One region of the Hahella aquimaris genome, then DNA from elsewhere that is predicted to be linked to it. Evidence: predicted binding sites of a transcription regulator. Region 1 holds the regulator's gene; each other region holds the start of a gene.

Region 1 (7,895 bases):
TTCATTCGCTCTATAGCAACAAGGAAATATTCCTTCGCGAATTGGTATCCAACGCGTCGGACGCCTTGGATAAGTTACGCTTTCAGGCGTTGAGCAAAGAAGACCTCTACGAGGGCGACAACGACCTCAAAATTCGCCTGGAGTTTGATGAGAAAGCACAGACCATCACTTTATCGGACAACGGTATCGGCATGAGCCGTGATGAAGTGGTGACGAACTTGGGCACCATCGCCAAATCCGGTACGGCGGAATTTCTTTCCAGTCTGACCGGCGACCAAAAGCAGGATTCACGTCTGATCGGGCAGTTTGGCGTCGGCTTCTATAGCGCCTTCATCGTCGCCGACAAGGTTGAGGTCTATACCCGACGCGCAGGCATGAAACCTGAAGAAGCGGTGCGCTGGGAGTCCAGAGGAGAAGGCGATTTCTCTATTGAAACTGTGACCAAAGAAGAACGCGGTACGCGCATCGTGTTGCACTTGAAGGAAGAAGAGAAAGAGTTCGCTAACGGTTGGCGCCTGCGCAGCCTAGTGAAGAAATACTCTGACCATATTTCCTTCCCGGTTGAAATGATAAAAGAAAATATGGACGTCGGGGACGAAGAGGAAGGCAAAGAGAAGACGGAATCCGCGCCTGAATTCGAATCGGTTAACGAAGCCACCGCTCTCTGGACCTTACCCCGTAACGAGATCAAAGACGAAGACTACAAAGAGTTCTATAAGCACATTGCTCACGACTTCAGTGATCCATTGCTGTGGGCGCATAACCGTGTGGAAGGCAAGCTGGACTACACCAGTCTGTTGTATGTTCCCGCAAAAGCGCCCTATGACTTGTGGAATCGCGAAGCGCCGCGTGGTCTGAAACTATACATCCAGCGCGTTTTCATCATGGATGACGCCGAGCAGTTCCTGCCGTTGTACCTGCGCTTCGTAAAAGGCGTCGTGGACTCCAACGACTTGTCCCTGAACGTATCGCGGGAAATTCTGCAGAATGACAAGGCGGTGGAAAGCATGCGCTCGGCGCTGACCAAGCGCGTGTTGGACCTGTTGTCCAAACTGGCTGCTGACGATGCGGAAAAATATCAGTCCTTCTGGGACGAGTTTGGCCGCGTGTTGAAAGAAGGCCCTGCTGAAGACTTCGCTAACCGCGAGAAAATCGCCAAGTTGATGCGCTTCTCCAGCACACACCAGGATGACGACAAACAGACCCAGTCTTTGGAAGACTATGTCAGCCGTATGAAGCAAGGGCAGGATAAGATTTATTACATCACTGCCGAGTCCTACAGCGCTGGAGTGAAGAGCCCCCATCTTGAGATCTTCCGCAAGAAGGGCATTGAAGTGCTGGTGATGCATGACCGCATTGACGAGTGGCTGATGAGTCATCTGAACGAGTTTGACGGCAAGCACTTCCAGGATATCGCCAAAGGTGAATTGGACCTGGGCGAAGTGGAAGACAAAGAAGAGAAGCAGAAGCAGGAAGAGGTTTCCAAAGAGGCGGAACCTTTGCTTAACCGCTTGAAGGAAGTGCTGAAAGACCATGTGGAAGAAGTGCGTGTGACTCATCGTCTGACCGACTCTCCCGCCTGTCTGGTGGTAGGAGCGTACGATATGGGCGTGCAAATGCGTCGCATCATGGAAGCGGCGGGTCAGGCGTTGCCCGAGAGTAAACCGACCTTTGAAATCAACCCTGAGCATCCTTTGGTGAAAAAACTGGGTGAAGAGCAGGGCGCGCGTTTCGAAGATCTGACCTGGGTGCTGTTTGATCAGGCGCGATTGGCCGGCGGCGAGAACCTGAAAGATCCCGCTGGCTATGTAAGCCGTCTGAATAAACTGCTGCTTGAGCTTTCTAATGCGGGCTAAGCCGCGTATAGCTAAGTAAGTCGCAGTAATAGAAAGGCCGCTATAATCAGCGGCCTTTTTTGTGGGAGTGACCCGTCCTGAATAGGTGTCAACCTATTTCAGGACTGGGCAGAAAGTTGGGTAGGTTTTGATTTAAGAAAGCTAGCGTCTGGCGGCGCGACGGACGGCTGAAGTTGAGAAGTCGCTGTCTCTCAGTCCGGGCGCAAAGTCACGAGGCCTTTCTTCGTTATCCAGACCGTCGACGAAATAACGCCCTGACTTCAGGTCGTAAATAACCTCCAACGTGGTCCAGGGGGCTTTCACCTCGTAGTAGTTCACCAAATGGGCTTCCGATACACGCCACAGCTCGCCTTTATCGTCATAGTCCTCCGCAACCAGCAGTTGCCAGGAGTCCTCGTCAAAGTACATGCGGCGCTTGTGATAGATATGACCCAACCCCTCACGCAGGACGCCTTCCACCACCCACACCCGGTGGGCTTCATAGCGGGCATGCTCCTGGTTGATATGGCCGGGACGCACGATGTCGTTCATGCGCAGGTTGCTGGAGTGCAGTTGGTAAGCGTTGTAAGGCACATACATGATCTTCTTGGCGATCAGCGTCCATTCATATTGGTCCGGCGCTCCGTTGTACATATCAATCTGATCGGTGGTGCGCAGGCCTTCGCTATTTGGAGCCTCGGCGTCGTAGGCCAGGTTGGGAGAGCGCCGCAGGCGACGTTCACCGGCCTGATAGCGCCAGGACTGTCTGGGAGAGCGAATCTGATCCAGCGTCTCATGCACCAGGTTCATGGTGCCAGCGAGCTTGGCGGGAGCGACTACCTCCGTCTTGAGATAGAAGATTTTGTTGTCAATGTCTTCCGGCCGATTGTGCTGCTGAGCATACACAAAGAAATACTCATAATCGGTTGTCACCGGCGTGTAAGAGCCGTCTGGAAGGGTGGCGGCGAACGAAGAGCGAAATGCAGCCTCTTCCCCTCGGTAGCGCAGGATATGGTTCCAGATGATCTCTACCCCCTGATTAGGGATCGGGAAAGGACTGGTGATCAATGAGCCTTTAACGCCCGTGCCGCGAGGCATCAGTTCCGCCTTGGCGGCGTTCTGCTTAAGGGCGGCGTAGACGTGGTCAGGGTAAGACGCGCTGCGACGGCTGGGATACACCTTCAGAATGTAATCACTGGGATACTTCTGCAGGAGAGCCTTGTGGCCTTCGGTCAGCTTGTCTGAATAATCCTGTGCATTACCGGTGTTAATGATGAAGCGTGGAACGTCCGCATCGAAAGGGTCGGCATGCCATTTGTCAGGATTGTAGTTCGCAGGCGGTTGCTTAATGCCTCCATCCCAAGAGGGCACTTCACCTCCTTCGCTTCCGGCCCTTTCGGCGCCAAGCGGCGTGAGATCCTGGTCCAAACGTGCAACCTGATCCGGCGGCGCCTTAGCTGGGGCGTTTTGCGCGATTAGTGAAAATACGAGTAATACCAGTGCGTTATTTATATTTTTTCTTGCGTTACGGCTATAAGCCATGTCTTTCTCACTCTCTTTCTAAAAGTAACAGACAGTTCCCTTACTTTCTCTCCCTGGACAAAATTATAGCAGTCTAAAATATTATTCTAGTTTTCTCACTAGCGCCTTTGTTAGCGTTTATGGCGGGTTGCTGCTGAACGTTAACTTGTGTAAGGGGCGAGCCTGGGGATCGGATGCTAAGCTATGAGAAAGAGGTTGCTGATAGTTGACCGCCATTTTTTGTGGAAACCTGAGTCGGATGAGGGGGGTAATAGTAAGAAATTTAGGCGTCTAAACGAATCGGAATTGCGCCTCAGGAAATAGTCCGGAGGGGAATTTTTTATTAAAGAACTTATGGTTAAAAACCTATACACTAATAAAGAGCAATTGTTGATGAGTTAAGGTATGTCTGGAAAGTGGCTGACTTTTGTTAATGAAAACCTGTTTTTCGCCAAGCTGCAGTTGCAGTGGAGGGATTCATCCTCAACGGTGGCGGAAAAGCAATGCGCCGGACGGGCGGCTTTGCGTTTTCTGCAGCAGGCATATGTCGGCTTCTTGAATGAGCTTGCGGAGCAGCGTCGCATCAAAGTTAAGGTTGAGACGCTCGCTGACTTGGAAGGCCAGCTGGAAGTCGAATCGCCAGAGGTAATCAGCATGAAACTGGCGGCGGCTCAACCTGATTCCTGGCTGGCTCAACTGCTGAAACAATTTGGGGAAATATCTCGCCCCCGAAAAAATGAAACGCCGCAGAATGAAAATATTATCGCCGCCACGTCCGCTCCATATGCAATGGAGTTAACGGCGATACTGGAGTCCATGCAGGCGTTCATCAACGAGATGAGAGAGCACAGTTTTGAGTGGTAGAGGTAAGCTTGAATGAAAGAAACCCTCTCAGGCCTCGACTGATAACAGCTTAGGAAAATGTATGAGGCGCCTGTGGCTAGTTTTCTGATGTGTTCGCTCCCGGGTGTTGGGACGATGGAAAACATTTCAGTGAGAACTTACGAGTAGGAGATTTGGAAATGGCATCAAGCTTCTTTGAAATTGTTCAATTGCCGAATGGTGATTTCGCTTTGCAACCCATGGGGGGCGGAAGCGAACATTTGGTGAAAATCAGCTTCGGTCAGGAAGCCAAGGCATATCTGGCGGAAAATGACGCAGCCGTTGCGCATGCAATGATAAATGCGGCGATTAAACTGGTAGGAGATATGCGGGAAGAGGCAATTCGCCAGTCTGAGGCGGAAGAGAAACCGAAAACCGTACACTAAAGCCCCCGGCTGCCCGCGCAAGGGCAGTCGGCGCTTCGTTCCCTGTTAGCGGCGGATAACGCCGACGCCCAGTCCTTCGATGTCCAACGGTTGTTGCGACAGATTCACTTCGATTGGTTCAAACTCTTCGTTTTCCGGCAGTAAAAGCACTTTGTTTTTTTGGCGCTGAAAACGCTTTACGGTCACTTCATCGCCAATACGCGCAACGACAATTTGTCCGTTATGGATATCAGTCGTGCGGTGCACCGCCAGTAAGTCGCCGTCGAGTATTCCCACGTCCTTCATGCTCATGCCTTTGACGCGAAGGAAATAATCGGCGGAAGGAGTAAAGAAGGACGGAGGCAAGTCGCAATATTCTTCAATATTTTCCTGGGCCAGAATGGGATAACCCGCTGCAACCTGGCCGACAATTGGAATCCCCTGATTTTGCGTTTCCGTCGCTGGCAACCTGATGCCGCGAGAGGCTCCGGGAACCATCTCTATAGCGCCTTTCTTCGCCAGAGCTTTCAGGTGCTCCTCCGCAGCGTTAGCGGAGCGAAATCCCAGGCGATTGGAAATTTCCGCCCGAGTAGGTGGATAACCCGTTTCCTCAATATGCTCGCGAATCAGTTGTAAAACCTGCTCCTGACGCTTGGTTAGCTTAATCACTCCACCCTCCGGCGACCCCAAAAAGGTCTGATAAAATCAGTGTACACTATATGTTTATCCATGTCTGTTTATGTATACAGTAATGGTGTGGGCAAGTAAAGAAAAAATGTCTAAGTGACTGAGGTTTAAGATGAAAACTCACATAGGGCTCCACTAGTTCAAGCGAAACAGTTGAATATTGACCAGCAACAAATGCCTATCATGGTTTATCGAGAGAATATAAGAGAATGTTTAGTTTCTCAGGGAGCAGCAGATGGGCTCGCGCATTTTGATTATTCAGGGGCACCCAGACCCTCAGGGAGGTCGATTTTGTCACGCTTTGGCTGACGCATATGCAGAAAGCGCGGAGACGGCAGGACATGAGGTGCGTAGGTTGGCGGTGGCGACACTGAGTTTTCCCTGGTTGCGTTCTAAACAGGAGTTTGAAGAGCAATTTCCGCCGGAGGTGATTATCGCCGCACAAAAAGAAATCCAGTGGGCTGAATGTCTGTTTATCGTTTATCCGTTGTGGATGGGAGATATCCCGGCGATATTAAAAGCTTTTCTGGAGCAGACGCTGCGTCCGGGTTTTGCTATAAGCGGCGGCGATAAATGGCCCAGGCGCTTATTGAAAGGACGCAGGGCGCATGTTGTCGTGACGATGGGGATGCCTGCGTTTGTATATCGCTGGTTTTATCGCGCGCACAGCTTAAAAAGCTTAAAACGCAATATCTTGGGGATTTGTGGCGTTTCGCCGATCCGAACCTCTCTGATTGGCGCGGTGGAAGATTCAAACCCTAAATCCCGAAAACAGTGGCTGGATAGAATGCGTGTGTATGGCGGTAAGGCGATATAGCCTTTGGTTGAACCAATGCATTATCGGCTTGGCGTTTTTGATACAATTTGATGCTTTTCTTAGACAGACCGATAAGTTCTACCGGTATATCTTCATTGCCCGTGCGGTACTTTCATAATCTGCGACGAATTCTTTATACAAGTTGTAAATCTCTTCAGGAATTGTAATGACGCCAGCGAATAGATGGTTTAGGGCCCCCTTTGTGGTTGGCGTTGTCTTTTTCATTCTCACTGTCAGCGCAATGACATGGTCGAAGGGCGGTGGGGAGCTTTTTAAATATTTTCGACACAATTCGGAGCAACCGGAAAAGCTATCAGAGTTACCCCCGCCGCTGCCGGCATACTGTCGAACTAAAGAGGATGAATCTTATTACGAGGAAGAGAGTGAGCCTGATTGCTATTTGGACGGAATGACGGGGCTTTCGGGTGACGAATTTGTTCTGGCTATATGGGGAATGGATCATCGTTGTGTGAGGGAAATGGTCTTCATGGAAGAACAAGCTCTTCTCAATATATTTTCAGAAGCCAACATGTCCGCCGTAGCGCAAACAGCCACTTCAGAATCATCTTATTTTCAAGACGATAACTTCTATGAACTGACGAACCTCACTCAATACTTGCATGCGGGATATGTGCTGGAGAGAAACCGCCCGCGTAAGAAGAAATTATATGGAAAGGCGTTGCAGAAGCAGGTTGCGATAGCTGTCGTCCAAGTTGCCAATAATGCTTTGCAAGGCTCTGCCGGAACAGGTAGCGCCCGATTGGCGGAGTTGTCTTTTAAACTGGTAAACAGTTCCGATAATCAGGGAGCGGTCGTCAATGACTCGGTCTCCTGGCTAGAGAAACTGGGCTCATTGACCGGCGCCAGTGGGCGTTATGATTCGGCGTTAAACGAGCTTTTCAATATCTACTATAAAGGCCATGACAATGACGCCTTTGTCGACATTGCCTCTCATGATTCGCAGTTTCCTAATGCACTCTATCGCTTCATTGTTGATAAAGATTCGTGGCTGGTAGGCGGCCGTGAGTATCTATTGATGAATGCCGTCAAAGAACTCGGACGCTTTTTGCAATATAAAACGATAAAGGATGATACAGGTCACTTCATACGTAGCTTGATCAACAGGTATGACCTGAGCCGTGACACGGCGAATGTGTGGAGCATTCTGGCCGGCTCAGTGGATTATTACGACAAGGCGAACTGTAGACTGTACAACGCCTGTGACTTTAGAAAGCGAGTCGAAACCGTTATTTTTCGTCGTGAGCGCGCGTGTGTCGGGACGGTCATAATTAGGGCCCAATCCATGACGGAGGATCAATTTGACTCCGCCTGTGAGGCTTTGTCACGGCGCGAAGACATCTTCCACGAGATGCTGAGCAGTGAACGAGAGCCTGTTGCTGACGACCAGAATGACACTCTGGAAATGGTTATATTTAAAGACTCAGACACATTCGTTGATCTGGGATGGCTATTGTTTGATTCCGATGCTGTGACCGCTGGCGGCGTTTTCTATGAGGGCGACCCTTTTGATGAAGCGAACCAGGCGCGGGTTTTGGCTTACCAGTCTGAGGATGTTTCAGACTCCCATCAGGTGCTGAATTTAGATCATGAGTTTGTGCATTATCTGGACGGACGATACACCATGTATGGTTTGGAGTCGGAGTATGTTGAAGGAAATGTCTGGTGGGCCGAAGGCGTCGCCGAATATATCGCCTTGTTGGAGCATTATCCAGACGCAGAAGAAGCGGCCTTAACAGAAATGGCGCGCTTTTCGGATATATTACACTC
Region 2 (7,895 bases), 3.5 Mb from region 1:
CCGCAAATCCGCCACCATAGGCAGCTTTTTGGCCTGCATTTGCTGGGCGATCTGTTCCATGATGCGCGCGCCAGACACTTGGTGCGGAAGCTCAGTAACGACGATGTCCTGCCCTTCTTTGGTGTATTTCGCACGCATTTTGACGGAGCCGCGTCCCGTCTCGTAAATCTGACGCAGATCGCTGCGAGAGGTGACGATTTCCCCGCCGGACGGGAAGTCCGGTCCTTCTATATATTCACACAGCTCTTCCACCGTGGCTTTCGGGTGATCCAGCATGTGAATACAGGCTTGCGTCACTTCCCGCAGGTTATGGGGAGGAATGTCCGTCGCCATGCCCACGGCGATGCCTGTAGTGCCGTTTAATAGCAGATTTGGCAGGCGTGCAGGCAATAAAGACGGTTCGTCCAGACTGCCGTCAAAGTTGGGAACCCAATCCACGGTGCCCAGACCAATTTCGCTCAGCAGCACTTCCGCGTATTTCGCCAGGCGAGCCTCCGTGTAACGCATGGCGGCGAACGATTTAGGATCGTCTGCCGAACCCCAGTTACCCTGTCCGTCGACCAGCGGGTAGCGATAGGAAAAAGGCTGCGCCATCAATACCATGGCTTCATAACAGGCGGAATCGCCGTGAGGATGGAATTTACCCAGCACATCCCCGACGGTGCGGGCGGACTTTTTGTGCTTGGCGGCGGCGCTCAGGCCAAGTTCGGACATGGCGTAAACAATGCGCCGCTGCACCGGCTTCAGGCCATCGCCGATATGGGGAAGCGCCCGATCCAGAATGACGTACATGGAATAATCAAGGTAGGCTTTTTCCGTATATTCCTTTAGCGGACGACGCTCAATCCCCTCTTCAAACATCATGCTCATAGATTCTTAAATGCTCGCTCAGCTCGTCATTCGAGTTTGTCAAAACCCGTACTCTACGCAAGGTCTGGCACAAGATAAAGTCAAATTCGCATTGCTACGTAGCGGCTTGTACGCATTTTGAGCAAGGTCGGCAATCACTAAGATCGCCTCACTCCATTTAACAAAGGAGGCTAACTTGTTATTCAAAATTTTCGTGCAACAGAAAGAGCAGTTGGCTACGGCCAAGCCTTCCGCTCCGCAGCTTCCAGCAAAATTTCCAGTGCTCGGAGCCAAACTGGCCCCGTTCCTGTTTCCATTTTGCATGAGCGCGTTCCTGGTGATGATGGCGATGGATTATCTCATTTCAGGACATTGGCAGGCGGCGCCCTACTACTTAAGCGCCAGCATTGTTTTGGCGAGCATTATCGCCGCAGTAAGAACCATCAAGAAAAAGCAATAGCCGGATTTATCCGCCCTCTCATTCATAATAAGAGCTTATACGCTCATCCCTAACGCCACTTTCCACAGGCTGGAAACCCGAGTCACCGCAGGCGACTAAAAACAATAAGCCTACGCGGGCCGACCGGAAAGTCTGGCGAACTCATCCATATAACGCATTACTTTCCTGACGTACTGGTAGGTTTCTGTGGGCGCGTCCTGCTGCAGGGCTTTTAACACTTGCTCCCGAGTTTGCACCGGAAACTTTCCGACGATTTTACGACGTACATTACTTGGCCCCCAGTTGTAGGCCGCCAGAACCAGCATGGTCTGCACCGTCCGATCTTCAACCTGACCAAAATAGCGATACCTCAGAATTTTCAGATAAGCGCCGCCCAGCTTGAGATTGGTATAAGGGTCAGCCAGCTCTTTTTCCGTGGGGTTTCGCGATTTTTTGTACAGACGCTTGTAGGCTTCACGGCCTCCTGCTCCCGCCACCACTTGCATCAGCCCCATAGCGCCCTTGTCGCTACGCACGTCTGGCCGCAAACTGGATTCCGTTCTGGCGACGGCATACAGCAGACGTTCTTCCATATCCAGCTCTACCGCCACCCTGCGCACTTCTTTGGCGTAGGCGTATTGAGGCACATGACCTGGAAAGCGATCTGCATCGTGAATAGGATCAGCATTGGAATAGTAGGCGGCGTGCAACGCGTCAGCGTCTGGCAGTAACCGTCCGTGACCGGATTGAGCGTTAAACAGACTCTGCATTCCCCCAAAGCGCCAGGCGCTGACTACCAGGCCGAGCATGCAGGCGGCGATAAATGCGATAAACAGTGGCGTGATATATTGTTCAATTAAAGGATGAGCGGCGACGACTTTCTGCTTCATTCCCACTTTCTCCATCACATCTATATGGAGCCATTCTAATTTTTGAGGGAAATTAAGCTGTTTAAGCAGCGTTGGTATTTTGTTATTGAAAATTAAGCAAAAGCAAAATAGTTAAAAACCTCGCCGGCGCGATGGCGTCGGGCCGGCGGACTCACTTGGCATTTAATACCAGTCTGTGAGCAACACCCCAAAGCCAATCCTTTGCGTGCGATGGTTATAGTCAATCAGGCTCTCGCCATAGCCATCGTAATACTCAATGTATCCTTTCAAACGTCCCTGTAACGGGAAGCTGTAGGACAATTGCACCGTGGTATGGTTGTCATTCCTGCGGAAGTTATTGAACAGCCGCATACTGGCCACGTTCTCGTCGTACTTATAGGTCGCCCCAAATTCGGCGTATCCCATGAAGTTATGAATATCCGGATTATCATCGTCATCGCCGCTTTCCGGCAGGCGCCACCAGGGTTTGACGCTGAAAGTCATACTCCCTTGGTTGAACAGGAACGCCGTGTAGATGCGGTTCCAACTCCGTGACGCCGGCTCTGTGCGCCCATTGGACTGATGGCTCAATCCCAACACGTAATGCTCGGATGTGTAACCGAACAGGCTCAGGTTATTACGAAATAAAAAGATTAGTTCAGGCTCGTAATTGGTTTCCCTGAAAGGAGCGGACAGGGATTGGTTATACAGCTGCCAGAAAGAAACCTGGGTATAGGCGAACCAGAGGCTCATGGGCTCGGGGATAAAGTTTCGCGCCAGTTGCACTTTGAAACTGATCTGAAACTTGGTCTCCGAATGCTTTTGGCTTTCCAGGTCCGCAATAGGCTCTCTGGTCGGGCTATAGGGCACTTCGTTGGGGTCGTCCACATAGGAATACAACAACAGATAGTTGGGTTTGTGAGGAATGATGAGAAAGCGGTTGTCAGAAAAGGAGGTTTCAAACTCCAGGCGCTTATCAATATCGCTGGGTTCGCGGATATCGCCGAGGGGGTCGTCTTTTTGCTCTTGTAACGCGCTGGTCTGCGGCTCCTCCACCTCTCCCAGGGATTTGGCGACCTCGTCGTAGCATGTGAGACGCTGCTGTACGTCGTCTAATTCATAACACGCCAATATAGGCGCATCATTTTCTTCGGCGAAAGCCGTCGCCGCTCCGAGTAACAAAAGCCACAATCCCCAACGCATTAAATCACCATATTCCTAACCCACTGAAGCAAAAGCGTATTTAACATCATACGCGAAAGCTTACAATCATTTATGTTTGAGCCCGAAATTACGATCCGGACATACCACAGAAAATTCCTGTTGCCGTCCCCAAACAAAATGCTGTACATTTAAACAGTATTTTGGAGACAGGTTATGCAATACGGCGAAGCAAGCAAAGGGCGTGGAACTGGGGCCAACCCACACAATCGTTTTCACCCGCAGCGCAGCGAGAGCGACCCCGCGGAACTCGCCGCGTGGAGCGAAGTCCACGACGAAGCTTATCAGAAGCACCCGCAAACGGAATATATTCAGCAAAGCTGTCAGTCCATTGTCAGCAAGAATAATTCCCCCGATATTCCCTTCACTTACTCCATCAATCCCTATCAGGGATGCGAACATGGATGCGTCTACTGCTACGCCCGCCCCAGCCATGAATACCTGGATCTGTCGCTGGGCCTCGATTTTGAAACCAAGATCTACTGCAAAACCAATGCCGCCGAAAAGCTGCGCGTCTTTCTGGATCAGCGCAACTACCGCTGCGAAACCATTGCTATCGGCGGCAACACTGACCCATATCAGCCCTCCGAACGACAATTAAAGATCACCCGCAGTCTGCTCAATGTCATGGTGGATACCAAACACCCGGTTACGCTGATCACCAAGAGCAACCTCATACTGCGTGACATTGACCTGCTACGGGAGCTGGCGTTTCAGAATCTGGTCAAAGTCATGATCAGCGTCACCACCATGGACGTGAAGCTGAAGAATATCCTGGAGCCCCGCGCGGCGAGTCCCAAAGCGCGTCTCAAAGCGATTGAGACCTTACGCCGGGAAGGTATACCCGTCGGCGTCATGGTGGCGCCGGTGATTCCCGGCATCAACGACCCTGAGATTGAGGATATCGTCACCCAATGCGCCAACGCCGGCGCGCTCAATGCGGGCTATATCCTGTTGCGATTGCCCCATCAGTTAAAAGAGCTTTACGAGAGCTGGTTGCAACAGCACTATCCGCTGCGCAAGGAGAAGGCGCTCAATTTACTGAGGGAGTGCAGGAATGGTGAGCTGTATCAGTCTGATTTCCGCACTCGCCAAAGTGGAGTGGGACACTTCGCCCGCCTGATCGAGCAACGCTTTAGTATCGCCGCCAAGCGCAATGGACTTAATCTTAGGCGGGATTCCGCCCTGCGCACGGATCTGTTCACGCCGCCAGGCACATCCAAACAAATTGACCTGTTTTCCTTGTAGAGCGAGCCACACGGCTCGCTCTGTACGGCTTAGCCGAATACCGTTACGGTCTGCTGGCTGAGCGCCACCAACTCGCCTTTGGCGTTCCACAACTTGGAGCGGGTATAAGCATACCCTTCCGAGGCGTGCTCAACGTATGCCTTATACAGACACAGCTCATCCGGCTGTATGGTTGGCGTTGGATGCGGAAACTGAATAGACCAGGTCAGCGTGCTGGCGGGAACCGGCGTTTTCACCCAAGGCAAAGTCGCTGGCGGCCAGGCGTCCACCAGCCCAAGAATGTGGCCCAGAGTAATCGCAGGCTCTGGCTGGCGGAAGCGCACCCAACCGCCCATTTCTCTCGACTGCACGCCGGAGAACGGCAGGTTGCCATAGGCGTAGTAGTAGTTGAAATGCTGGGTAAACTCGGGCGTGACGCCTTTGATATATGGCATTTCAATACACTGATCAGGGGCTTTCGCTTCAGGCATCGCTTCGCCGGGGGCATTGATGATGGTGTCACGCGCTTTACCGAAACTGGCGAAAGCAGTGGCTTTCACTTCCCCTTGTTGAATAGCGCGCCCCAACACCTGGCTGACTGAGCCGCCTTCGCGCAATAACTCACTGGCGACGGTCAGTCTTGTGGGGGCGACAGGGGATGCGAACGAGATATTAAATTCACGCAGAGGGCGATCCTCGGAGAGCGACTGGCGCATGGCTTCGTAGATAAACGCCGCCACCAGCCCACCAAAGGTCGAGCGACCTTGGGACCAGTCCTCGGCGATATCCACATCGCATATTGAGTCGCTAACTTCTCCCAGGAGCTTGGAAAAAAGCATTGGAATTCACCTTTATTGCTTACATTGCTTCATGACGAAAAATGTCCTGGCCTCCTGACGTCATACTGCTACACGCCATCAGGCGCACACAGGATCGGGCGTTATTCGCCGGTCGCCGTCATCAGCGACCGAACGATGTTTACAACATTAACTTTAAATTGCAAGGCTCCGACAAACACCTTCCAGTCGATTTCATCCCACCGACTCAAAGCTTAAAGACGAAGCCTGCTTGGACGGGATACCGCCTTCCCCGTCCACTATGACACAAAGCCTGCTACAGAGTGCCCTGTGCGGCCATGTCCATATACTTACTGGTAAAGCGCAGTTTGACGTTCTTCTCGTCCCCCAGCACTTTGCCGTTATCGAACTGGATGCCGACAAAATCCGCCGACTGCGCGGTAGCGCCAAACAAGCCTTTGTCGAAGCTGAACTGGCGCACGTATTCCATGGTCTTCTCAACCGCGTCGGACTTGGTGTAATCGCGGGCTTCGGCTGGCGTGTAGAACATCGCGGTGGTGCGCAGTTGCGCTTTAAACTCGGGGACCGTCGCGCCAGTGGCTTCCGCCATATGCTCGATGGCTTCCTTACTGCCAGCGCCGCCGCTTATGATGGCCATGGTTTCATACCAGGCGCCAGTAAGCGCTTTTTTGAAACGCTCGTCGGCGTCTGTCTTCACAAATGTGATATCCAGAATTTCGCCTGGAATCATGGAAGAGTCAAAAATCATCTGCGCGCCTTTCGCATTGCGCGCCTGCTGCAGAGGCGGATTCCAGGTCACTACCGCGCCTTTGGCGTTGGAGATGAAGGCGCTGGCGATGTCCGCATCGGACGTATTCACGACCGTGACGTCTCTTTCAGACATGCCGTTTTTATCCAACGCCCGCGCCAGCATGTAGTGGGAAACGGAGAATTCCACCAGATTGATTTCCCGCCCTTTCAACTCCGCTACGCTATGCGCGCCTTTCACCACAATGCCGTCGTTGCCGTTGGAATAGTCGCCCACGATAATCGCTTGCGTGTCCACGCCGCTGACGGAAGGAATCGTCAGCGCATCCATATTGGTGGCGGTGACCGCGTCAAAGTCGCTGGCGGTGTAGAGGTTGATGGACTCTACGTAGTCATTGATCAACTGCACTTCTATTTCAATGCCGTACTTGTCCGCCCACTTCTTGACGATGCCTTGATCCGCTGCGTAGCCCCAGGGTTCCCAGCCCGTGTAATGGGACCAGGCAAGTTTGAACTTATCCGCCGCAGAAGCAGAGGCGGAAACCGCCAGGCACATCATGATGGAGGTTATGCGTCGTACCATAAATTTTTTCCTTGTTGCAAAGTATTGCGTCCGTCATCAGTAACGGACAGCCGGTTATTCTTTATTGATATCAATGATTTCAATGGCGTCTTCCAGAGACACGCGGGCTTCTTCCGCCCCTTCCATTTTCTGGATGGATTTCTCCATTTTGCCGCTCAGCTCATCCATATCCACAATAGACTGCGCCATCTTGGGCAAGGCGTTGCGCCGGAAGCTGCTGAGTTCTTCCAGAGCGGCCTGCACATCGGTAAAGGCTTTCTTCAAAGTATTGATGTCCAGTTGCGCCTGTGAAGCCTGCTTTTGAATCTCCACCCCCTGAGTGCGCAGTGTACTGGCGGTTTCCGCGATCAGGTCGTTGGTAGTTTGAGTCACCGCCTGCACGCCTTTCAGCACTTTCTTCTGCGCCTGCAACGCCAGCGCCAGCGTGGAAGCCGTGGACAACGCAGTAACCGTGACGTTACAGGCGCGATCGACGCCGCGCACCAACTCCTGGTTGTTGCGGATGATAACTTCGGTAGACAACACGCCTTGCTGGTTCACCGCCAGCATTTGCTGCAGATCGATAATGCGTTGACGCAGCGGGAACAGCACTTCCTCTTCCAGAAACTTACGCTTCTCCTCATCTTCCTGACGCTCCACCTGAGACGTCAGCTGTCTGTCCAGCAACTGCCCCAGCTTGATGTAATCCTGCAGCAGGAAGGTCAGTTCGCGCATGCGCTTCTGATCGTTGCGCAAGGTGACGTTATCCCGCTCCAGTTGCGACTTGCCGTCTTTCAGCGTCGCCACGATGTCCTGAATGACGCCTTCAACACTTTGATAACGCGCGAACCAGCGCGCCAGAGGCGTGCCTACGCCTGGGATCATCGACAAGAGTCGGCGAAAGCCGCCCATATTGAAGTCAACCCGATTCGGGTTGATGTCGGTGACCTGCTCCTGCAAGGTCAGCAGGCCTTGCGCCACCGGACCGCCGTCCTGAGCGTCGCGCAGCAGATTGGCCATGGGCTGTTTCAACATCGCGCTTTGCTGCGCCATATTACGCGTCACTGTTTCTCCCAGATTGGCCACGGCCCGGGCCTGGGCGTCACGCTGGTCCAGATTGCGGAGATCGATGCCGACCAATTTCTCCACCAGCTCGTCAGCCT
Region 3 (7,895 bases), 3.2 Mb from region 1:
GGGTCCTGCATCAGGGCCCTTTTTTTTAGCTCTCTGACACCCCGCCCTCATCACAACCTCTCATGCCTGTCTTCTGATATTGCTGGCATCTGATATGGCTGGCATCTGATATGGCTAGAAGCTGTCGACAGTCGCAGATCATTTACGGAAAATGTCCGCTTCAGAATAAATAATCAGGTGAGTCCATCAATGAAATACGTCACCAACGTCCGTTTACGCGGCCAGGACGGTTTATACGCCATTCAGATTAGCCAGGGCGAAATCAGCGCCATACTGCCCATGGCGGAGCTTCCGCATTCAGACGTGGAAATTTTATTGGACGCCGGCGAGCGTCTTGTCAGCGCGCCTTTTGTAGAGCCACACATACATCTGGACGCGACAGGCACAGCAGGCGAGCCTAGCTGGAACATGAGCGGCACATTGTTTGAAGGCATAGAACGCTGGTCTGAGCGCAAGGCTATGGTGACCCATGAGGACGTTAAGCAACGCACTCGTCGCACTCTGAAAATGTTGACTCAATATGGTGTGCAGGCGGTACGCTCGCATGTGGATGTCACCGACCCAACGCTGACGGCGCTGGAAGCCCTGCTTGATATAAAGCAGGAAGTGGCGCCTTGGATTGAGCTGCAACTGGTGGCGTTTCCACAGGAAGGCATTCTTTCCTACCCCAATGGCGTTCAATTGATGGAAAAGGCCGTAGAAATGGGCGTCGATGTCGTCGGCGGCATTCCCCATTTCGAGTTCACCCGCGACTATGGCGTGGAGTCGGTCAAAATCCTTATGAATCTGGCGCAAAAATACGACCGTCTTGTCGATGTACACTGCGACGAAATAGACGACCCAGGCTCCAGGTTCCTGGAGGTGCTGGCGGCGGAAGCATTGAAACGCGATTTGGGTCACAGGGTAACCGCCAGCCACACCACGGCGATGCACTCCTACGATAACGCCTATTGCAGTCGCTTGTTCCGCCTGCTGAAAATGTCACAGATAAACTTTGTATCCTGCCCGACAGAAAGCATCCATTTACAAGGCAGGTTCGACAACTTCCCTAAACGTCGTGGCGTCACCCGGGTGAAAGAGCTGTTGGAAGCTGGCCTCAATGTCGGCCTCGGTCAAGACTCCATACAGGACCCATGGTACTCCCTCGGCAACGGCAATCTGCTGCGCACTTTGGACTTCGCGTTGCACATATGCCACATGATGGGCTATGACGACTATCGCAATGCACTGGACCTGATCAGTCATAACAGCGCCAAAGTGCTGAACATTCAAGACCGTTACGGCGTAGAAGTCGGTAAACCCGCCAACTTCATCCTACTGGACGGACCTGACGACTACGAAGTCTTGCGCCGCCAAAGCGCGGTGACAGCTTCCATTCGCGCTGGCGACATCATCATGCAACAAACACCGGCTGTGGTGACGCAAAATATTCAGCTTTAGGCCGTTTACATCCAAGGGACGCTGACAACGTCCCCTGGGCATCAGCCCTTGCCGGCTATCGCCCGCACTTTGCCGCTGTCTTTGACCTTAGCGCCCTCTTTAGTCTCTTCCTCTGCGCTGGGAGCAGATTCCGGCGACTCTTCAAACAATACATCAACCTTGCCTTTGAACGCAGTTGCGAATGCTTCCTTGTGATTGGCGACCAGCATACCGATTTCTTCCGCCAAACCTTCATTCAAAGAAGTCAGGCGTTGCGCCAGGAAATGAGACACGCCCTCGGCGAGCTCAAGCTTTTTATCATGATCATCAGCTTCTTTCTTGGATTTAAACATCTGTTGTGATGGGTCTCTGTCACTCATATACAGGGTCACTACGGCCATTTTGTCGCCTCCTAAAATTAGCCTCTGTATATTCATACAGTTTTAAGATCAGGTCAAGAGCGTCACACAAGATTCATCCAGACACAGTAACCATATGAAAATAAAGGCGCAATGAGTGGATTTTTACCGCAAACACAAGAAATAACCAAATGGTAATAGTCCGAATATATGATTGCGCCTCGTCACGCAAGGCATTTAGGATATTCGTCAGTTTGACGTTCGGATTAAGCGGCATTCCCGCTCATCAGCATTAGGGAATGCGAAGTTTAATCCAGGTATCTGGCAGTGCAGGGAGGACAGAAAGATGCTTATGTTAAAAAACAGGCTTGCAGCCAATGCGTATCAGCCTGACATCATTGCGTATAAAGAATCCAAAGCCGCCAACGCCTCCCATGGCGGTGAAAAATATCCATTCTTGAACGCACTCCCCTATCCCGCCGCCGTGCATTCTCGCCAGGGCGAATTCATCGCTTGCAACACCCTGTTTTTACGTGAGTTTAGTAGCGGCAGAAAAACGCAGTCTCGCCTGATGTCTCATCGCGACTCATTCCTGCAACTGTTTCAGCCCGTTGAATCCCAAAATGCGCACCTGAAAGGCGACTCATTTTCACTGCAAACGCAATACCCCGAAAATGGCGCTTTTTATACGCTAAATAGCGCACCGTTTCATGATGCCGATGGCGTTAGTTTGTTGTTATCTGTGCAGAAAGTGGAAGGACCTTCACTACTGCTGCTACGACCTGAAGACATGCACTCCCAGTTGCAGCAAGCTTCCAAAAGTATGTCTATCGGCGAGATGGCGACGGCCTTGACTCATGAGCTGAACCAACCCATCGGCGCCATTCTCAATTACCTTAACGCCGCCAAGCTACTGCTTGAAAGGCATACCGGCGTCGATAAGCCGGAAGAAGCTGTGCAGCTAGCGATTCGACAGGCTCATCAGGCGGCGGCGGTCGTTGCTCGCATACGTAAATTCGTAACATCGCGAGAGCCGCGCGCAGATGATGTATCACTGCGCCAGCTGGCCAACGGCGTGCTGGAGCTCCTTCAACTCGAAACCCATAGACGCCAGATGAAAACCCGTTTATTGATAGCGGCGGACATGCCCAATGTCTGTGTGGATAGAATCATGATCGAGCAAACCTTGGGGAATTTGATTCGCAACGCTATGGACGCCATGCGCGACACGCCAATCCAAGAGCGTGAGCTCATTGTTGACGCCCAAGTCATTTCCGAAGACTGGGCCAAAGTCAGCGTAACAGACAGAGGTTGCGGGATCCCCCAGTATCTTCGCAGTCGTCTGTTCACTCCCTTTTTCACCACCAAGCCTGACGGTATGGGTGCGGGTCTCGCTATCAGTAAGTCCTTTATCGAGCTCCATCGTGGAATCCTGGGATTCAAGGACAACCCTGACGGCGGCTCTGTATTCTCTTTCACAGTGCCGCTAGCCACAACTGCAACGCCTACACGCCCTCCTGACTAAGTGATTGCAAGCCGCCAGAAACGCGGCCCTCCAAATTATTTTTGTGGATACATCGTTTCGAAGAGACAAGCATGAACGCAGCACAAATTTTATTAGTAGACGATAACGAAGATTTTCGCCGCTCCACCGTCTGGATGCTGGAGGCGGCCGGCTTACAAGTAGAAGACTTCAATCGAGCCACAGGCTTGCTGGCGCGACTCCAACAACTGGAAGACGCAGGCGTTCCATTAAGCGACAAATGTGTTGTGACCGATCTGCGCATGCCTGACATGAACGGGCTGGAGCTAATGGAAGAATTACGCTCGCGTCGTCTTTCCATTCCCGTCGTTCTAATCACCGGACACGCGGACGTCACTCTAGCCGTCAGCGCCATGCGTATGGGCGCAGCGAACTTCCTGGAAAAGCCTTTTGAAAACTCCATTCTGGTGGAAACCGTGAAAAGCGCCATTTCAGAGCCCGGATCCGCCCTGCGCAACCCACAGGCGGCCAAGGAAAAGCTGGGGCGCTTATCTCCCCGGGAACGCCAAGTGCTGACCCATGTCTGCGCCGGAAAGCTGAATAAGACCATCGCGGATATCCTTGGCATTAGCGTGAAAACCGTCGAGCTGCATCGCGCCAACCTGGCGAACAAACTGGGCGCCCGTAACGTACAGGACTTGGTCAGGCTATCTCTGGGCTACGAGTAAAAGAACAGAAGGCTGTGCATCCCTGCACGGCGAAGTTACTTACGAGCGACTAAGCCACCTTCAGCGGAAATCGTAACCAGCTCAGGGTGAATTTTGCGCGCTTTGAGATCACGTTTAACATAGTCTTTGACCTCATCCAGCTTCCAGCCGGGTGTTCCTGCTTTGGCTTGCTGATAGTCGTTGGCGGCGAATGCGGAATACCAGTACAGCGTCTCCGCCGTAATTTGCTTATCCCGATCTGATAGTCCGGCAAGAGAAGGATTTGTCGCAATCACCTGACGAAATTGCTTCCATACCGCTCGATCTTCAGCATCATTGGTTTCCTTATCATTGAGAATGCTAAAGGATGTGGTGACCCAGGCCGCCATGGCCAAAGCTAAATCATTAGCCTGATAACCGTCTTTCTTCACCGCATCGCCCATCAACTGCATAATATCGATTCCGGCGAATGCCGCACGCAGTTCAGCCTCTTTATCGGCGGGAACCTTTTTCAACATTTCCGCGATCATTTTTTCTTTGATCTCAGCACTGACGTCTTTTGATGGAGTGAAGAAAGCGCCCTTTTCAGGTACAACCCCATTATCGCCGCCAGCGGCTGAAGCAGTATTGTCAGTCTCACTCAGCGCCATTTCGAACGCAGAGTTCATCGAACCGGCAATATCGTCCAATGCATCGCTGGACGCCTTGGCGGTATGCCCCCAAAAACACAACATCGGCAAAAAAATGGAATATAGAATTCCAGGAACTCTCATTTAAAGTCTCCTCGTTTGGCTGACGCAAACCCGGCGAAATTTGCAATAGAAACGCAGCGACAGCAAAGACAGCTCACCTCAATTGCATTCGCCGACACGCCAAAGCTTTGATGCGAGCCATTACGGTAAACGATTTAATCAAAAGGAAAACACCTGGGAGAAACCCTAGCTTATCTATCGCCCTTCAATTGGTTAGTTTTACCAGTCCACTACTTGATGATGCTCTCGTCATATTCAATGACTTCGACAAGAATTAACATCAGGAGCCGCGCCAAATCTGCTCCTTTTTCGATGTTGCTTTGCGTGCTTCTATTTCTGAGCAGCCTGCCTGGCGCGTCTGCTTTTGCGTCAACACCCCCTAGCGTGGAAACCGTTATGACGCTTTACACCCCTGTGCTAACTATGGACATCCTGCGCCGCCTTTGCGGCGTCAAGGCCAGCTCGTCGGATTACCAATCCTGGCGTACGCGAAATCAGGCGGACCTGATTGAAGCGTCCGTAGGCAGCCTGAAACGACGCACTCCGGCCATCGGCAATAGTCTGTTGCAGGTAGAGGAGAAACTACGCGTAAAGCTGAATGAGCATCAAGACTTACTCTGTAAGACATACTCAGACGTGCTTGAAGACGATCGTTTCAATCCAATGCGAACGCACCCTGAACTGTACGCGGCCATTACAGAGGAGTCCCACAATCAAAGGACGACAGATTCACCCGGATATAATCAAACAAGGCAGCAAAAGTCTGCGCATCCCATCCTGCTATCACAAAGCGCTTTGTCCTGCGTCTCTACTAACGCCGGCCCTGAAAGCAGTGTCATAGAAAAAATCTTCGCCGCCCGTGAGCACCGCTATAACGGCAGCATGATGCTGATCCACTTTCAGCCTTATACATTGTTTAGAAACGGTGAGCTGTATCGGGGCATGGACGCGGCGATCGCAGATCTCGACATTACCGCCTGCAAACAAGCCCGGAGAGAGGATTGGGGCCATTGGCGGGCGCAAGGGACGGGATATCAGTTTCAACTGGGGAACGGAAAGCCCCGGGAGATCAAGGCGGAAGCCATTTATCCCGTCTTCCCCGCCGACGCTGGCGAAACGCTGGAAGGAACCTGGAAAATGTTGGGGACATTTGGCGCGCAGAGCGTAAGCGGACTTAGTAGCCAGGTGTTCGTCGCCAGGGACATCACCCTCCATCGCAATGGACGCTTCGAACTCAATAAATCCGCTGGCGGCGTCAGCCAGACAATGGTCGCCAAAAGCGACTCGCAGCATTCCGGCGCTTATCGCCTGACGGAATACCAAGCTGTATTCAGCTTCGACGACGGCCATACAGAACGGATGGGATTCTTCTTTTTCCCGAACAACAACCAGAAAGACACCGCCATGTTCAATCTGGGCGGAATCAGTTATACGCAAAAAGATGAATGATGAAAAAGCGGAAATGCTTAAACCACTGAACAGCTCAAGTTCAACTGGGGATTTCCCTAGTTGGCGCATTCAGGGTTTATGTGTGAAATACCCCGCAACGGGCGTCAACCGGACAAACTGTCCTGACATCCGCTAAAGCCACATCACGTTAGGTCATATAACCCTAGCGTTTTGGGGGCGGTCTCCACCGCCCTACTTTTCAATCTGAAACTACTTAATTCAGCCGACGTGGATCAGACGTGCTCGGCGCAAACCAACTCTGCAAGCTGCTCCCATAAAATCCGAACTTCTTCCTGCTTCGACTCCAGTTCGGCTTTATCTTTCTCCAAATCGGGAGAATACTTGCTCATATCCAAGGTCAATTGATATATCTCGTCGATCAGAGCGGACGTTTCCTGGCGCATGGTTTCCTCGCTGACGAAGTGATTTCGCCGCCAATTGTAGGGAAGGATGGTAAAGGTAACAATCCCATACTTATGGGAAAATTTGATCCCCGACAGGTATTCGCCAGCCCTCTCTATGCATAGTGGTTTACGCAACGCCGTCATACATGGCGATTAGCCTGAATATGCTAAACAAGCGATCGATGAAAAAATTATTCGCTTTGTCTCGGCGCTATTATTGACCTCTATGCATTGAATGATTAAGGCGATACTGTGAACGGACTTCATACTCCTCAACGCCCAACAACCGCTCCTGGCGAGACCATTTCAGGCCTCCTGCATGTGACGCCGCCGGATTGCTGGCACGCATCGCCGGCCGATAAAACGCTGGCCGCCATGAAGTCCAATGTGGACGGCCTTAGCGCCAGCGAGGCGGAAGAGCGATTGCGTCGTCATGGCGAAAACATCATCGCGGAACAGTCAGGGGAAGGCGCCTGGAAAAGGCTGTTGCGCCAGTTCAACAACCCACTCATTTACGTCCTGTTGCTGTCCGCCGCCATTACCTTGATTATGCGCCATTGGCTGGACGCCAGTGTGATATTGATGGTCGTGGTCATAAATGGCCTTATCGGCTATCTGCAAGAGGGTCGCGCCGAGAAAGCGTTACAAGCCATCAGGCGCATGGTGACATTCACCGTCAGCGTACGCCGGGATGGGCGTCTGCAATCTCTCCCGGCCAGCGTCCTGGTTCCTGGCGACATCGTACTGCTGCAAGCTGGCGACCGCGCTCCCGCCGATATGCGTCTCATTCAAACCAGCGATCTGCATATCAGTGAAGCCGTGCTGACAGGCGAGTCGGAAGCGGTCAGCAAGCAAATACAGCCTACTTCGCCAGACACTGAACTGGCCGGGCGCACCTGCATGGCGTACGCGGGCTCCCTGGTGACTCGCGGCCAGGGACATGGTGTTGTAGTCGCCACGGGAGAAAACACAGAATTCGGTAAAATCAGCGCACTGCTGCGTCAAGTCAACACAATAGAAACGCCTTTGCTGAAGCAAATGGCGGAATTCAGCGCAAAATTATCCTGGTGGATTCTTCTGCTTTCCGTGCTCTGTTTCGTGACAGGATACTGGCTAAGAGACTACAGCGCCGCGGATATGTTCCTGGCGGCGGTAGGGCTGGCGGTCGCAGCCATTCCAGAAGGATTGCCCGCAATACTCACCATCACACTGGCTCTCGGCGTCCAGATGATGGCGAAACGCAACGCAATCGTACGCCGCATGCCTGCGGTGGAGACACTGGGGGCCGTCACCGTTATCTGCACTGATAAGACTGGCACTCT

Evidence for each region. The regulator LexA, encoded in region 1, represses DNA repair genes until DNA is damaged. The targets are predictions, from matches to a motif close to TACTGTNTANNTANACAGTA.
Region 2: a site for LexA is predicted at 3,500-3,519, ahead of O5O45_RS00980 (PA0069 family radical SAM protein). Genes of this name have one in related genera too.
Region 3: a site for LexA is predicted at 1,843-1,862, ahead of O5O45_RS02160 (YebG family protein). Genes of this name have one in related genera too.

Annotation. Positions count from the first base shown of each region.
Region 1 covers NZ_CP132203.1:3,643,056-3,650,950, reverse strand. Annotated here, with positions in the region: gene htpG (molecular chaperone HtpG) at 1-1,856, shown strand, start outside; gene O5O45_RS16135 (DUF1329 domain-containing protein) at 1,998-3,206, opposite strand; gene O5O45_RS16130 (DUF6586 family protein) at 3,762-4,220, shown strand; gene O5O45_RS16125 (hypothetical protein) at 4,379-4,624, shown strand; gene lexA (transcriptional repressor LexA) at 4,670-5,272, opposite strand; gene O5O45_RS16115 (NAD(P)H-dependent oxidoreductase) at 5,526-6,107, shown strand; gene O5O45_RS16110 (collagenase) at 6,274-7,895, shown strand, end outside.
Region 2 covers NZ_CP132203.1:180,038-187,932, reverse strand. Annotated here, with positions in the region: gene parC (DNA topoisomerase IV subunit A) at 1-870, opposite strand, end outside; gene O5O45_RS00995 (hypothetical protein) at 1,046-1,309, shown strand; gene O5O45_RS00990 (transglycosylase SLT domain-containing protein) at 1,420-2,178, opposite strand; gene O5O45_RS00985 (phospholipase A) at 2,341-3,360, opposite strand; gene O5O45_RS00980 (PA0069 family radical SAM protein) at 3,535-4,626, shown strand; gene O5O45_RS00975 (acyl-CoA thioesterase) at 4,656-5,444, opposite strand; gene O5O45_RS00970 (putative urea ABC transporter substrate-binding protein) at 5,719-6,753, opposite strand; gene O5O45_RS00965 (toxic anion resistance protein) at 6,808-7,895, opposite strand, start outside.
Region 3 covers NZ_CP132203.1:426,231-434,125, reverse strand. Annotated here, with positions in the region: gene codA (cytosine deaminase) at 190-1,440, shown strand; gene O5O45_RS02160 (YebG family protein) at 1,482-1,820, opposite strand; gene O5O45_RS02155 (sensor histidine kinase) at 2,125-3,303, shown strand; gene O5O45_RS02150 (response regulator transcription factor) at 3,375-3,989, shown strand; gene O5O45_RS02145 (DUF6683 family protein) at 4,025-4,657, opposite strand; gene O5O45_RS02140 (hypothetical protein) at 5,117-6,169, shown strand; gene O5O45_RS02135 (hypothetical protein) at 6,403-6,717, opposite strand; gene O5O45_RS02130 (cation-translocating P-type ATPase) at 6,826-7,895, shown strand, end outside.